DNA from 3 places in the Massilia sp. SYSU DXS3249 genome. Region 1 is predicted to be linked to each of the others. Evidence: predicted binding sites of a transcription regulator. Region 1 holds the regulator's gene; each other region holds the start of a gene.
The links. The regulator FNR, encoded in region 1, switches genes on or off when oxygen is low (the NO sensors DNR and NnrR bind a similar motif). The targets are predictions, from matches to a motif close to TTGATNNNNATCAA.
Positions count from the first base shown of each region.

Region 2: ACWCIA_RS20300 (universal stress protein) is a predicted target of FNR. The motif match lies at 2,085-2,098, and genes of this name have one in related genera.
Region 3: ACWCIA_RS02125 (universal stress protein) is a predicted target of FNR. The motif match lies at 1,995-2,008, and genes of this name have one in related genera.

Region 1 is NZ_JBSIPX010000004.1:17,636-21,842, reverse strand. It holds gene cydB (cytochrome d ubiquinol oxidase subunit II) at 1-122, opposite strand, end outside; gene ACWCIA_RS06275 (cytochrome ubiquinol oxidase subunit I) at 126-1,586, opposite strand; gene fnr (fumarate/nitrate reduction transcriptional regulator Fnr) at 1,812-2,579, shown strand; gene ACWCIA_RS06265 (VOC family protein) at 2,688-3,116, opposite strand; gene ACWCIA_RS06260 (DUF885 domain-containing protein) at 3,300-4,207, opposite strand, start outside.
Region 2 is NZ_JBSIPX010000022.1:1,427-5,633, reverse strand. It holds gene ACWCIA_RS20305 (EAL domain-containing protein) at 1-1,862, shown strand, start outside; gene ACWCIA_RS20300 (universal stress protein) at 2,191-2,628, shown strand; gene lpxO (lipid A hydroxylase LpxO) at 2,650-3,549, opposite strand; gene ACWCIA_RS20290 (DUF6139 family protein) at 3,705-3,929, opposite strand; gene ACWCIA_RS20285 (hypothetical protein) at 4,059-4,207, opposite strand, start outside.
Region 3 is NZ_JBSIPX010000001.1:483,196-487,402, forward strand. It holds gene ACWCIA_RS02110 (hypothetical protein) at 1-24, opposite strand, end outside; gene ACWCIA_RS02115 (hypothetical protein) at 130-270, shown strand; gene ACWCIA_RS02120 (PKD domain-containing protein) at 267-1,814, opposite strand; gene ACWCIA_RS02125 (universal stress protein) at 2,116-2,553, shown strand; gene ACWCIA_RS02130 (cation-translocating P-type ATPase) at 2,601-4,207, opposite strand, start outside.

The DNA.
Region 1 (4,207 bases):
CGCTTGTCCCGGGCGAAGGGGAACAGCATGCCGATGCCGAGGTCGAAGCCGTCGAGCAGCACGTACATGAAGACGGCGAAGTAGATGATGACGGCCCAGATGACCGAGGTGTCGATGCCCATGGCTCAGCTTCCCCTGGAGTGGTGACCGCCGCCGCCGGGATGATCCTCCACCGCGTCGTCGTCGTTGCCGACGTCGGCGGCCGACATCGGGCGCATCGGCGTGCGGCCTTCGCCCGGCCCGCCCTCGGTCGCCCGGTGCAGCTCGAAGGCCTGGGGGCCCTTGCGCATCATGCGCAGCACGTAGGCGGTGCCGGCGCCGAACACGAAGAGGTAGGCGACCACGAACAGGGCCAGCGTGAGCGCGAGCGTCCCGGCGCCGTGCGGCGAGACGGCGTCCGCCGTCCTCAGCACGCCGTACACGACCCAGGGCTGGCGCCCCACTTCGGTGGTGACCCAGCCGGCGAGGATGGCCACCAGCCCGGCCGGCCCCATCCACAAGGCACCGCGCAGGAAAGCGCGGCTGGTGAAGATCCGCCCGCGCCGCCTGAGCAGCAGGCTCCAGGCGCCGAGGGCGATCATCAGCAGGCCCAGTCCGACCATCAGGCGGAAGCTCCAGAACACGATCAGGGAGTTCGGCCGGTCGGCGGGGGCGAATTCCTTCAGGCCGGCAATCTGCCCGGACCAGGTATGGGTCAGGATCAGGCTGCCCAGGTGCGGGATGCCGACCGCGTAGCGCGTCTGCTCGGCCTCCATGTCGGGAATCCCGAACAGCAGCAGCGGCACCGCCTCGCCGGGCTCGTTCTGCCAGTGTCCTTCCATCGCCGCCAGCTTGGCGGGCTGGTGCTCGAGCGTGTTGAGGCCGTGGAAGTCGCCGATGACCGCCTGGACGGGCGCCGCGAGCAGGATCATCCACATCGCCATCGACAGCATCTTGCGCACCGCCGGGTTGTCCCTGCCCTTGAGCAGTTGCCAGGCCCCGACCGCGCCGACGATCAGCGCCGTGGTGAGGTAGGCCGCCGCCACCATGTGCAGCAGGCGGTAGGGAAACGAGGGATTGAAGACGATCGCCAGCCAGTCGGCCGGCACCATGCGCCCGCCCTCGATGGCATAGCCCTGTGGGGTCTGCATCCAGCTGTTGGCGGCCAGGATCCAGGTGGCGGAAATCAGGGTGCCGACCGCGACCATGCAGGTGGCGACGAAATGCAGGTGCGGGCCGACCCGGGTCCAGCCGAACAGCATTACGCCGAGGAAGCCCGCCTCCAGGAAGAAGGCGGTCAGCACTTCGTAGGCCAGCACCGGGCCCATGATCGAACCGGCGAACTCGGACATGGCGCCCCAGTTGGTGCCGATCTGGTAGGCCATCACGATGCCCGACACCACGCCCATGCCGAACATGACGGCGAAGATCTTCAGCCAGAAATGGTAGAGGTCGACATACACCGCGCGCTTGGTGCGCAGCCAGGACAATTCGAGGACGGCGAGGTAGCTTGCCAGGCCGATGGTGACCGCCGGGAACAGGATGTGGAAGGACATCGTGAACGCGAACTGGATGCGGGCCAGGTCCAACGCCGATAAGCCGAACATGAGCACTCCCGAGGATGAACTGTCGAGAATCTAGCATGGGTAAAGGTGCGCACAGTTGGCAAGCTGTCCATGCTCGCGAAAGGCGGTGCGAAGCGTAGGGAGCCGTTGCGTACTTACATCGCAAGCGCGCATGTGGACGGCCTTGTCCGGAAAAACCGGGAATGGGGACGGCTCAGCGGTCTATAATGGACCGGCCACGTTTTTACCTCGTTTCTTCGTCCTAACATGACCCAAGGCATCCCACTTCCCGCGACGGCGCCGATCAGTCTCGGCGCGATCAAGGCCAGCTGCAGCGCCTGCAGCATGCACCAGCTCTGCCTGCCGATGGGGCTCGACGACGCCGACATCAACCGGCTCGACCAGATCATCGGCCGCCGCCGCCGCCTCGCGCGCGACGAGCGCCTGTACGCCATGGGCGAGCCCTTCCGCAGCCTGTACGCGATCCGCTACGGCCATTTCAAGACCTACCAGGTCAATGCCGCCGGCGAGCAGCAGATCACCGGCTTTCAGATGGCCGGCGAGCTGCTCGGCATGGACGCGATCAGCGGCGACCGCCACCACTGCGACGCGGTGGCGCTGGAAGACAGCGAAGTCTGCGAAATTCCGTTCGCACGCCTGGAAGACCTGTTCGGCCAGGTGCCCGCCCTGCTCCGCCATTTTCACCGGATCATGAGCCAGGAGATCACGCGCGAGCAGAACGTGATGCTTCTGTTGGGCAATATGCGCGCCGAGCAGCGCTTTGCAGTGTTCCTGGTGAACCTGTCCGCACGTTATGCGGCGCGCGGCTACTCCTCGACCAGCTTCGGGCTGCGCATGTCGCGCGAGGACATCGGCAACTACCTGGGCCTGACGATCGAGAGCGTGAGCCGGCTCCTGTCGCGCTTCAAGAAACAGGGCTGGATCGAAGTCGACAAGCGCGAGGTGCGCCTGCTCGAGCCGGCCAAGCTGAAGGCGATTGCGGCCGGCACCGACCAGTGCAGCCCGATGAGCTGAGTGCCTAATAAAACCTCCATGGCTGCGTTGCATCGTCTCGCCGTACCCTGGTACTGTCTTCGACGATGCGCCTTGCCCTGGAGGTTTTCTTAGGCGCTCCCCTCCGGATTAAAAAGTAACCCGCACCGCCGGGGCGCTGCGCTGCGCCTCGCCGTGGTAAACGGCTTCGATGTTGTTGCCGTCCGGATCGAGCGCGAAGGCAGCGTAATAGCCGGGGTGGTAGGCGCGTTCCCCGGGGCCGCCGTTGTCCTTGCCGCCCGCGGCCAGTGCTGCCTTGTGGAAAGCATCGACCATCTCGCGGCTGCCCGCCTGGAAGGCCAGGTGGTGGCGCCCGGTCAGCATGCCCTGCGCGGCCTCGCTGTCGGCGGTCGAGACGAACAGTTCGTCGGCCCAGAAATAATCCTCGCCGCTAGCCGCCAGCGGCACGCCCAGCGCTTCGAATACTGCCGTATAAAACCTGCGCGACGCAGGGAGGTTGCGCACCACGAGCTGGATGTGGTCGATCAGGCGGCCGCGGTAGAGTTCCTGGGTTTCCATAGCGCACTCCTTCGGAAAGAGGTGGTCGGGAATCCATTCTATCGTGCGGCGGACGTAGGGTGGGCTCTCGAGCCCACGCGGTTTCATCACGTGCATGGACGCGCTGCCTGCGCGTCCGCGGCATGGTCGCCTGGACGCAGAGTACGTACCGCGTGGGCACAAGTGCCCACCCTACCGGTCGGTTCAGGCCTTCGCCTTCTCCTTCGCGATCCAGCCGTCGACCAGCTGGCCCAGCACGTCGAGCGGCACGGAACCGGCGCCGAGGACCATGTCGTGGAAGGCCGGCAGCGAGAATTTCGGGCCGAGTTCGGCCTTGGCCTTCTCGCGCAGCTCCAGGATGCGCAGCATGCCGATCATGTAGGCCGTGGCCTGGCCCGGCCAGGCGACGTAGCGGTCCACTTCCTGCACGTTGATGCCGTAGTCGACCGCCTGCTGGCGCGTCCAGCCCTTCATGTGCAGGCCGGTGTCGACCACCAGGCGGCGTGCGCGGAACAGTTCCGACCCGAGCGCGCCCAGGAGGCCCGGCACGTCGCCGGTCTTTTCGTCCCCGTACCAGCCCTGCTCCACCGCCAGGCGTTCGGTGTACAGCGCCCAGCCTTCGCTGTGCGCGCTGCCGCCGCTGAAGATGCGCTGGCTGCGGTATTTCGGGATGCCGGTCAATTCCTGCTGGATCGCCAGCTGGAAGTGGTGGCCGGGTACCGCCTCGTGGTAGGACAGGCTGCGCATGCGGATCATGTCGAAGGTCGGACCGCGCATCGGCACCCAGAACACGCCCGGGCGGCTGCCGTCCGGCGCCGGCAGCGAGTAGTGGGCGGCGGCCGAGGCCTCGGTCAGCGGCGGCTCGCGCAGCACGACGACCGGGGCTCGCGGCTTCAGGTTGAACAGGCTGGCGCTGCGCCGCTCGGCGTCCTTCACCATCTCGACGTACTTGGCCAGGATGGCCGGGCGCGGGTCCTCTCCATCCTTCACCTTCGGCTGGAAGGTGGCGTCGAGCGCCTTCATGCGCGCCTCGATGCTGCCCTCGTTGAAGCCGAGCGAGCGCAGGTGCTTGTCCATCTCGCCTTCGATGCGCGCCACTTCGCGCAGGCCGA
Region 2 (4,207 bases), on a different contig from region 1:
ATTGCGAGTTCCACCGTGCGGTGCGCGAAAACCGCACCGTCGTGTTCGAGGAATACTACGCGCCCTACCAGGCGCTGTCCGAGGTGCGCGCTTATCCTTCCGGCGAGGGCCTGACCGTCTACTTCCGCGACGTCACCGAGGCGCGCAAGACCGAGGAGTCGCTGCGCATCAGCGAAGAACGCTTCCGCACCATCGCCCGCGCCACCACGGACGTGGTGTGGGACTGGAACCTGGAAGACGACACCTTGTGGGCCAGCGACAGCATCGAATCGGTGTTCGGCTACACGACAACCGATTTTTCCGGGCCTATCCGCGCATGGTCGGAGCACATCCACCGGGACGAGCGGGAACGGGTCGTCGGCCGCATCAGGTCCGCCCTCGAGGGCGGCGAGACGCAGTGGATGGACGAGTACCGCTTCCTGCGCAAGGATGGCTCGATCGCCCTCGTGCTCGACCGCGGCTACATCATCCGGGATGGCGCCGGGCGCGCCACGCGCATGATCGGGGCCATGGTGGACCTGACCGAGCGCCGCCAGGCCGAACGCCGGATCGAATACCTGGCCTATTACGACGTGCTGACCCAGCTGCCGAACCGTCAGCTGCTGATGGACCGGCTACAGCGGGCGTTGGACAACTGCGCCCGGCAGCGCCGTACCAACGCGCTGTTTTTCATTGACCTGGACAACTTCAAGTCCCTCAACGACACCCTTGGACATGCACTGGGTGATCAGTTGCTCAAGCAGGTGGCGCAGCGCCTGACCGGTTGCCTCAGCCACCATGACACCGTTGCGCGCTTCGGCGGCGACGAGTACGTGGTCCTGCTCGAGGGCATGAGCGCAGACATGGAAGAGGCAAGCTCCCATGCCCGCGCGGTCGCCGAGCGCATGCTGCTGACGCTGCGCCAGGCCTACAAGATCGACCAATATTGCCACCACGGTACGGCGAGCATCGGCATAGTGCTGTTCGGCGACGCCGGGGAGGACATGGGCGAGTTGCTCAAGCGCGCGGACATGGCCATGTACGAGGCCAAGGGGGCCGGGCGCAACACGGTTCGCTTGTTCAACCCGGACATGCAGGCCGTGCTGTCTGCGCGCATGGCGCTCGAGAACGACCTGCGCCAGGCCTTGCGCGAGTGCGACCACGAGTTCGAGCTGCACTACCAGCCGCAGATCGACCGCCACGGTCAGGTCACCGGCGTGGAAGCGCTGGTGCGCTGGCGCCATCCGACGCGCGGCATGGTCTCGCCGGTCGAGTTCATCCCCCTCGCCGAGGAAACCGGGCTGGTGCTGGCGCTCGGACAGTGGGTGCTGAAGAAGGCCTGCGACCAGCTGCTGGCCTGGGCGGCCAGCCCGGCGACTGCGCACATCGAGGTCGCGGTCAATGTCAGCGCGCGCCAATTCCACCATCCGCACTTCGTTGCGCAGGTGCTGGCGGCGGTGGCAGTGCCCGGGATCGATGCGCGCCTGCTCAAGCTCGAACTGACCGAGACCTCGCTGCTGGAGAACGTCGACGACACGGTCGCCAAGATGAATGTACTCAAGCTGCACGGCGTGAGCTTCGCGCTGGACGACTTCGGCACCGGCTATTCCTCGCTCGCCTACCTCAAGCAGCTGCCGCTCGATATGCTCAAGATCGACCGCTCATTCGTGCTCGATATCCTGACCAATCAGAGCGACGCGGTGATCGCCCGCACCATCATCGGGCTGGGGCGCAGCCTCGGCCTGCGCGTACTGGCCGAAGGTGTCGAAACGGTCGCCCAGCGCGACTTTCTGTTCGAGCACGGCTGCGACGCCTACCAGGGCTACCTGTGCGCCCGGCCGTTGTCGGCCGACGCCGCGGTCTCGGTCATCTGCACGCCATGACCAGGCGGTGCGGATGTAGCCGGTGACGCCGTCCTCGCTGGGACTGGTTTTTCCTTTCCGGGCAACCCTGCCAGTGCCGGTTTGCGCGCCGGCACTGGGAGCCGTCACCGAAGCAAGCGAATCATGTGCGGCGGCTCCCGCCCGGCCTGGCGCAAGCAGCAGGGCGATCGACCGGGCCTGCCGGTTTTGACCGCTTAGCGGCGGGAAAGCTAGCCCGTACGTTTGATGCGGATCAATATCCGGACATTCCCGTTCCGCAGACTGATACCGACCGCACGTGAATGACCATGCGGGCGCAGGGTCGCGCGCCGGGCGAGGAGGAGCCACCATGTTCAAACAGATTCTATTGCCCACCGACGGGTCCGAACTGTCCGCGCGCGCCGCGCTGGCCGGCGTCGGCTTCGCGAAGGAGATCGGCGCCCAGGTCGTCGGCATGACGGCCGTGCCCGACTTCCACACCGTGACCGTCGATGCCGACATGCTCGAGAGCACCGAGGACGAGTACCTCGCCGCCAGCGAAGCCCGCGCGAACGGGCGGCTGGCGGCCATCGCCAATGCCGCGCGGGAAGCGGGTGTGCCGTGCAATACGGTACTGGTGCGCTCCGACCAGCCCTACGAGGCCATCCTGCATGCGGCGCGCCAGCACGGCTGCGACCTGATCGTCATGGCCTCCCACGGCCGGCGCGGCATCAGCGGCGTCCTGCTGGGCAGCGAGACGCAGAAAGTGCTGGTGCACAGCGCGATTCCGGTGCTGGTCTACCGCTGAGCTTGGTTCGTCCTTGCCGGCTCAGAGCCAGACGATGAACGCGACCAGCGCAGCGACCAGGGCCAGCTTGGTGAGCTGGTAGGCCCGGAGGTTCCAGGCCTTGTAGCGGCGCCGGTACTGGCCCATCGTGTGCGAGATGCGGAAGGCCTTGCTGACGAAGCCGGTCTGGTCGCCCGTTTCGTTGGGAGAGCTGGCGGCCGTCATCATGGTGCGGCCGAGCCAGCGGTTGATGGCCTGCATCCAGCGGTAGCGCATCGGGCGCTCGACGTCGCAGAACAGGATGATGCGGTCGCTTTCGCTGCCGTTTTCCGCCCAGTGGATATAGGTTTCGTCGAACAGGACGCCCTGCCCGTCGCGCCAGCTGTAACGCTCGCCATCGACCTCGATGAAGCAGCGGTCGTCGTTGGGCGTGGCCAGGCCCAGGTGGTAGCGCATCGAGCCGGCGAAGGGGTCGCGGTGCGGGTTCAGTTTGGCGCCGGGCGGCAGTTCGGCGAACATCGCGGCCTTGACCGATGGAATCGCCTGCAGCAGCGCGAAGGTTTGCGGGCACAGGCGCTGCGCCGAGGGGTGGCTGGCGTCGTACCACTTCAGGTAGAAGCGCTTCCAGCCGGTCTTGAAGAAGGAATTGAAGCCGGCGTCGTCGTTGCGCTCGGCTGCCTTGACCTTCTTCAGGGCAATCATGTCCAGCGCCTCGGCACGGATCAGCTGCCAGTTGGCCTCGAGCGGGGCCAGGTCGGCGAACTCGCGCAGGGGAATGTAGGGAGTACTCGGCACCCGCGAGAACAAGTGCATGAAGAAATTGATCGGCGCCATGAACGACGAGTGGTCGAACACTTGCCGGCGCAGCGGCAGGCGCACCTTTCCGCGCAGGTGTATGTGGAGAACCGAGACAAGGTAAAAGCCCACCACTGCCCACTTCATCTTTCCCTCCAAGCTGATGGGGGATCAGCCTACCGGATCGGGGGGAAAAGAATAGCAGATTCGCCAGGCGCCCATCGGGGCCCGGCGAAAACCATACAGATTGTCAGCACAGCAGCGTTTGCGCGTCAAACGGCCTCGGCGCGCAGCGCCACCATTCAGTGCAGCGCCGTCATTGCATAGCCTTTTTCGGCAAGCTGTCCGCTCAGGTTGTCGATCTCGTAGTCGGGCAGCTGATCGGCGTTGTCGTCGATCTCGAAGGCGCGGGCCTCCACTTCCCAATCGGTATTGGTGGCTTCCTCAGGGATGTTGCGGGTTTCCGGAACGGCCAAGTAGGAGAACTTGCCGTCGCTTTCGGCTCTGCGGTAAATGTCCAGGCGCATAATCGTTTCCTTACGTGAAAGCTCGCTTTCGGATGAAAGCGGACGGCTCCACAGTAGGCGATCGCGGGCGGCGCGTCTGTTAATTGCCCCACACTCTGCCGGGTCGGCCGCGTCCCCGGCAGGCGCTGCTCAGCGCGACGGATTATGGCCGAGCACCCGCGCCGGCAGCATCAGGACCGCGCGCAGCAGCGCGAAGACGGCGTCGACGCCGATGCCGAGCAGGCGCAGCGGCAGGAGCAGCAGCCACACCAGCGGATACAGCACCAGGGCCAGCAAGG
Region 3 (4,207 bases), on a different contig from region 1:
GAGCCCGGGCAGGCAGGTGTCCATCACGCCTGCACCCTTGCCGCCGCGGCCCGGGATGCGAGCCCGGAGCCGCCGCTTGCCACCACGATGCGTCGATACATGTTGCGCTCCCTGAGGCCATGAGCGGCCGTGATCGAACGCGCCGCGGCCGCGCTGCCAGAATGGGCGGGCCGCGGCCGTCGGTCTTTGATGCAGATCAAAGGCGCGGTGGTGACCTGCGGCCAGGCGCCGCGCCTGCCGGTGCGCTGGCCGGCGGCACGAACCTGCTAAAGCCCGCCTGCGCCCGCCGCGCAGGCGCCCGCGCCGCAGACCGCCAGCTTGCGCCGTACGGTCGTGCTCGTGCCGGCGCTGTCGGTGACCGTCAGGCTGACCGTGTAGGTGCCGGGCTTGCGATAGACGTGCTGGGCGCTCACGTTGCCGCAGCCCTTGCCCTGGCTGACCGTCCCGCGGATCGTGCTGCCGTCGCCCCATGTCCAGGTGGCGGTGTGGGTCTCGCGCAGGTCGACGTCCGTGAAGGCGGCGGAGAACGTGAGCGCCGCATTCACGCGCGCGGTGCCGGTCAGCGCGATCGGTGCGACTACCGGGGCCCCTGCGGGCGCCTGCGCGGCGCCCCCATCCGGCACCAGCAGGACCAGCCCGGTGTTGGCGCTGGCGACGATCGCGCCATTCTCGGAGATCGCGCGCGCGCCCTGCAGCACCAGGCCTTCCGGCGCCCCGACGATGCGGGTGTTGAGGTCGACGACGCCCTGCGCGCGCGTCCACACATAGGCGCGCCCGCCGAAGCTGCCGACGACCTGGCCCCGGTTGTTCACGTCGTCCGCGGAAGTCTGGACCAGCGGCAAGTCCGCGCCGATCTCGATGAGGCCGGTCTCGCGGGTCCACACGAAGCCATGGAAAAGGACGGGAAAGTCCAGCACGTTGCCGATGACCATGCCCTTGTCGTTCACCTTGACGGCGGTCGAGCGGTTGCCGGTGCCGGTGCCGAGGTCGATCGGGCCTGTTCGGGGCGTCCACAGGAAGGCGTGGACCTGCTGGTTCGGCGCGAAGAGCGTGGCGCCGACGATATGCCCGGCTTCGTTGACGTCGCTTGCCAGGGTGAATTCGCTGGGCTGGGTGCCGATGTCGCGGATGCCTTCCTGCCGCGTCCAGCGGAAACCGCGCAAATCGAAGGGGCCGTCGCCTCCGGAGTAGCCGACGACGGTTCCGGCATCGTTGATGGCGGTTGCGAACGAGAAGACGTCGAGCGGGAGCGTGCCGATGTTGATGGCGCTGGTGCGCGGGCTCCAGAAGAATGCGAACGGCGTCTCGTTGCTGAGAGGCCCGCCGCGGAAGATGCCGGCGACCGCGCCCCGGTTGTTGATGTCGGCGCCGGCCGAGTTGCGCGGGCTGCCCCTGAACAGGTCGACCATGCCCGTGGCCCGGCTCCACCGGTAGGCGTGGGAGACGGTGCCGGCGGCGTCCAGGGTCGCGCTGCCCGTAACCTGGCCGAGGTCGTTCACGGCGACCGCCGTGGCGGACGGTCCGCCGAGCGTGCCGAGGTCGCGCACGCTGGTGCCATCGTAGAACCTGGCCCTTTTGACGCCTTCGTTATATTCGGTGAATGCCACCTGGCCCCGGGCGTTGATGTCGACGAAGGTGATGATGGGATCGGCGCTGAGCTGGATCACCCGGTAGGTGGCCGCCCGCGGCGGCTTGTGGCGGCTGGGATCGGCGAGGGCGGCGCCGCTGACGGTCGCCAGGGCGATCAGCGGATACAGCAGCCATCGCTGCAGCAATGCCGTCGGTCCCGGGGCGGGTGCGGTTCTGGTGTGCATTTGTTCCTCCTGTTCAGTTCGTGCGCTACGTCAACATGCGACAAGGAAAGCCGTGCCAGGCAGGACACGCCACTCCCAAGCTTAGGGAGTTGGCCAGGGCGGCCACTGTGCGAACGCAAGCGGGCTGCGGCGCGGGGATCGGGCAGGTCCCTGGCAGTCTATTCGGCGGTCCCGTTAGGTTTGATATGGATCAAAGTTCTGCGGAACGTGGCCTTCATCCTGATCCAGCGCCCTGTCCTGGCCGGAGCTGGCGCCCGGCGCTTCAATGGGGCGACGTACGCCTGTTTCCGAAGGAGCTGCCATGTTCAAACGCATCCTGATTCCCACCGACGGTTCGCCCGCGTCGCAGCGGGCCATCCTGGCAGGGGTGGGCTTTGCCAGCCAAAACGGGGCCGAGGTCGTGGGGCTGACGGTCATTCCGCCATACGATCCCGTCATGATTGCTGCCGACATGCTCGAGACGACGCCCGAGCAATACGAGCGCGCGGCGGGGGAGCGTGCCCGGATGATCCTGTCCGACGTCGAGCAGGCCGCCCAGGACGCGGGGGTGCCGTGCAGGCTGGAGCAGGCCAGCGGAAGCAGCACCTGGGAGTCGATCATCGAGACCGCGCGCCGGGACGGCTGCGACCTGATCCTGATGGCTTCGCATGGCCGCAAGGGTATCCGCGGCCTCCTGTTGGGGAGCCAGACCCAGAAGGTTCTCGTCCACAGCGCGATACCGGTGCTGGTGTACCGCTGAGGTGCGCCGGCGCCGTTGGGCGGGCCGGCATCTCCACGTCCGCCGGGTCACCGGCGCGCCGCGATGTGCAGGCCGAGCATCATGCCGAGCGCAAGCAGCGCGGCTCCGGCGAGCCAGATGGGCTGCGGCGGCGCGAAGCGGAACAGGCCGGCCAGTAGCGGCACGTAAAGCGCGGCGGCGAGCATGCCGATGCTGCCGGCGCAGATGGCCAGGAACAGGGGATTGAACACGCGCAGGGCGCGGGCCGCGCCGCCGGCCTGGCGGTGCACCAGCAGCAGGGCCAGGTTGCACAGGATGAGTGCGCTGAACGCCGTGGCGCGCGCTTCCGGTTCCGGGATCCGGTTCACGGCAAGGGAGTACAGGGCGGCGGTCAATGCCGCCGCCCACAGGCCGCCCAGCAGGGAGGTCAACAGCTCGCGCACCGGCAGCGGCGCTTCGCCATGCGGACGTGGGGGGCGGCGCATCAGGTCCGGTTCGTCGGGCTCGCTCTCGAACGCCAGCGAGCTGGCCGGGTCGATCACCATTTCGAGAAACACGATGTGCAGCGGGTAGAGCAGGATCGGCCAGCCGAGAACCGGGGGAAGAAGGGCCATGACGGCGATCGGTACGTGGACCGCGGCCACGTAGCGCATCGACTTGCGCATGTTCGCGAAGATGCGCCGGCCGGCGCGCAAGGCTTGCACCAGGGATGCGAAGCGGTCGTCCAGCAAGGTAAGCTCGGCCGCCTCGCGGGCGACGTCGGCGCCGCGTTTTCCCATCGCCACGCCGACGTCCGCGGCGCGCAGGGCCGGCGCGTCGTTGACGCCGTCGCCGGTCATCGCCACCACCGCACCACGCGCCTGCAGTGCGCGCACGATGTCCAGCTTCTGGCCAGGCACGATCCGGGCGCACACGTTCACCCCATCCAGCCTGGCACCGAGCGCCTGTGCATCGAGCTGCGCCAGCTCGGGCCCGGTCACTACGCTGCCATCGGCAAGCCCGGCCTGGCGTGCGATGGCGCGCGCGGTGCCGGGATGGTCGCCGGTGAGCATCACCACGCGTATGCCCGCGGTCCGGCACTCGGCCACCGCGTCCGGGATATCGGCGCGCAAGGGATCGGCGAGCGCGACCAGGCCAAGGAGTTCGTAGGGCAGTGTCGCCGGATTGTCCGGCCATGGCGGCGCCACGTTGCGCGCCTGGGCCACCGCGAGCACCCGCAGGCCCTCGCGCGCGAATGCCGAGGCCGCCTGCAGCGCTTCGTCGCGCCTGGCCGGCGGGCAGAATGCGGCGACCGTCTCCGGCGCCCCCTTCGCCGCCGCCCGGGTTGCACCGGCGTCGCTCCAGATCCTGATCAGGGCAGGGCGCCCGGCGCTCAGGCCGTATTCGCGCTCGAGGTGCGGGGAGCGGACCGCCAGCGAGGTGTCGACGCCGCAGCGTGCGGCGGCCAAGTGCAGGGCCTGGTCGATCGGGTCCGGCGACTGTGGCCGGCTGGCAAGCAGCGCGACCGCCAGCAGCTCCTGCAGCGCCGATGGCAGACGGTCGCCGTCGCGCTGCATGTCGTGGCTGGCGCCGTCGCGCCACAGCAGGCGCAGCGCCATGCGGTTTTCGGTCAGCGTGCCCGTCTTGTCCACGCACAGGACCGATGTCGACCCGAGGATCTCGATGGCGGCCAGGC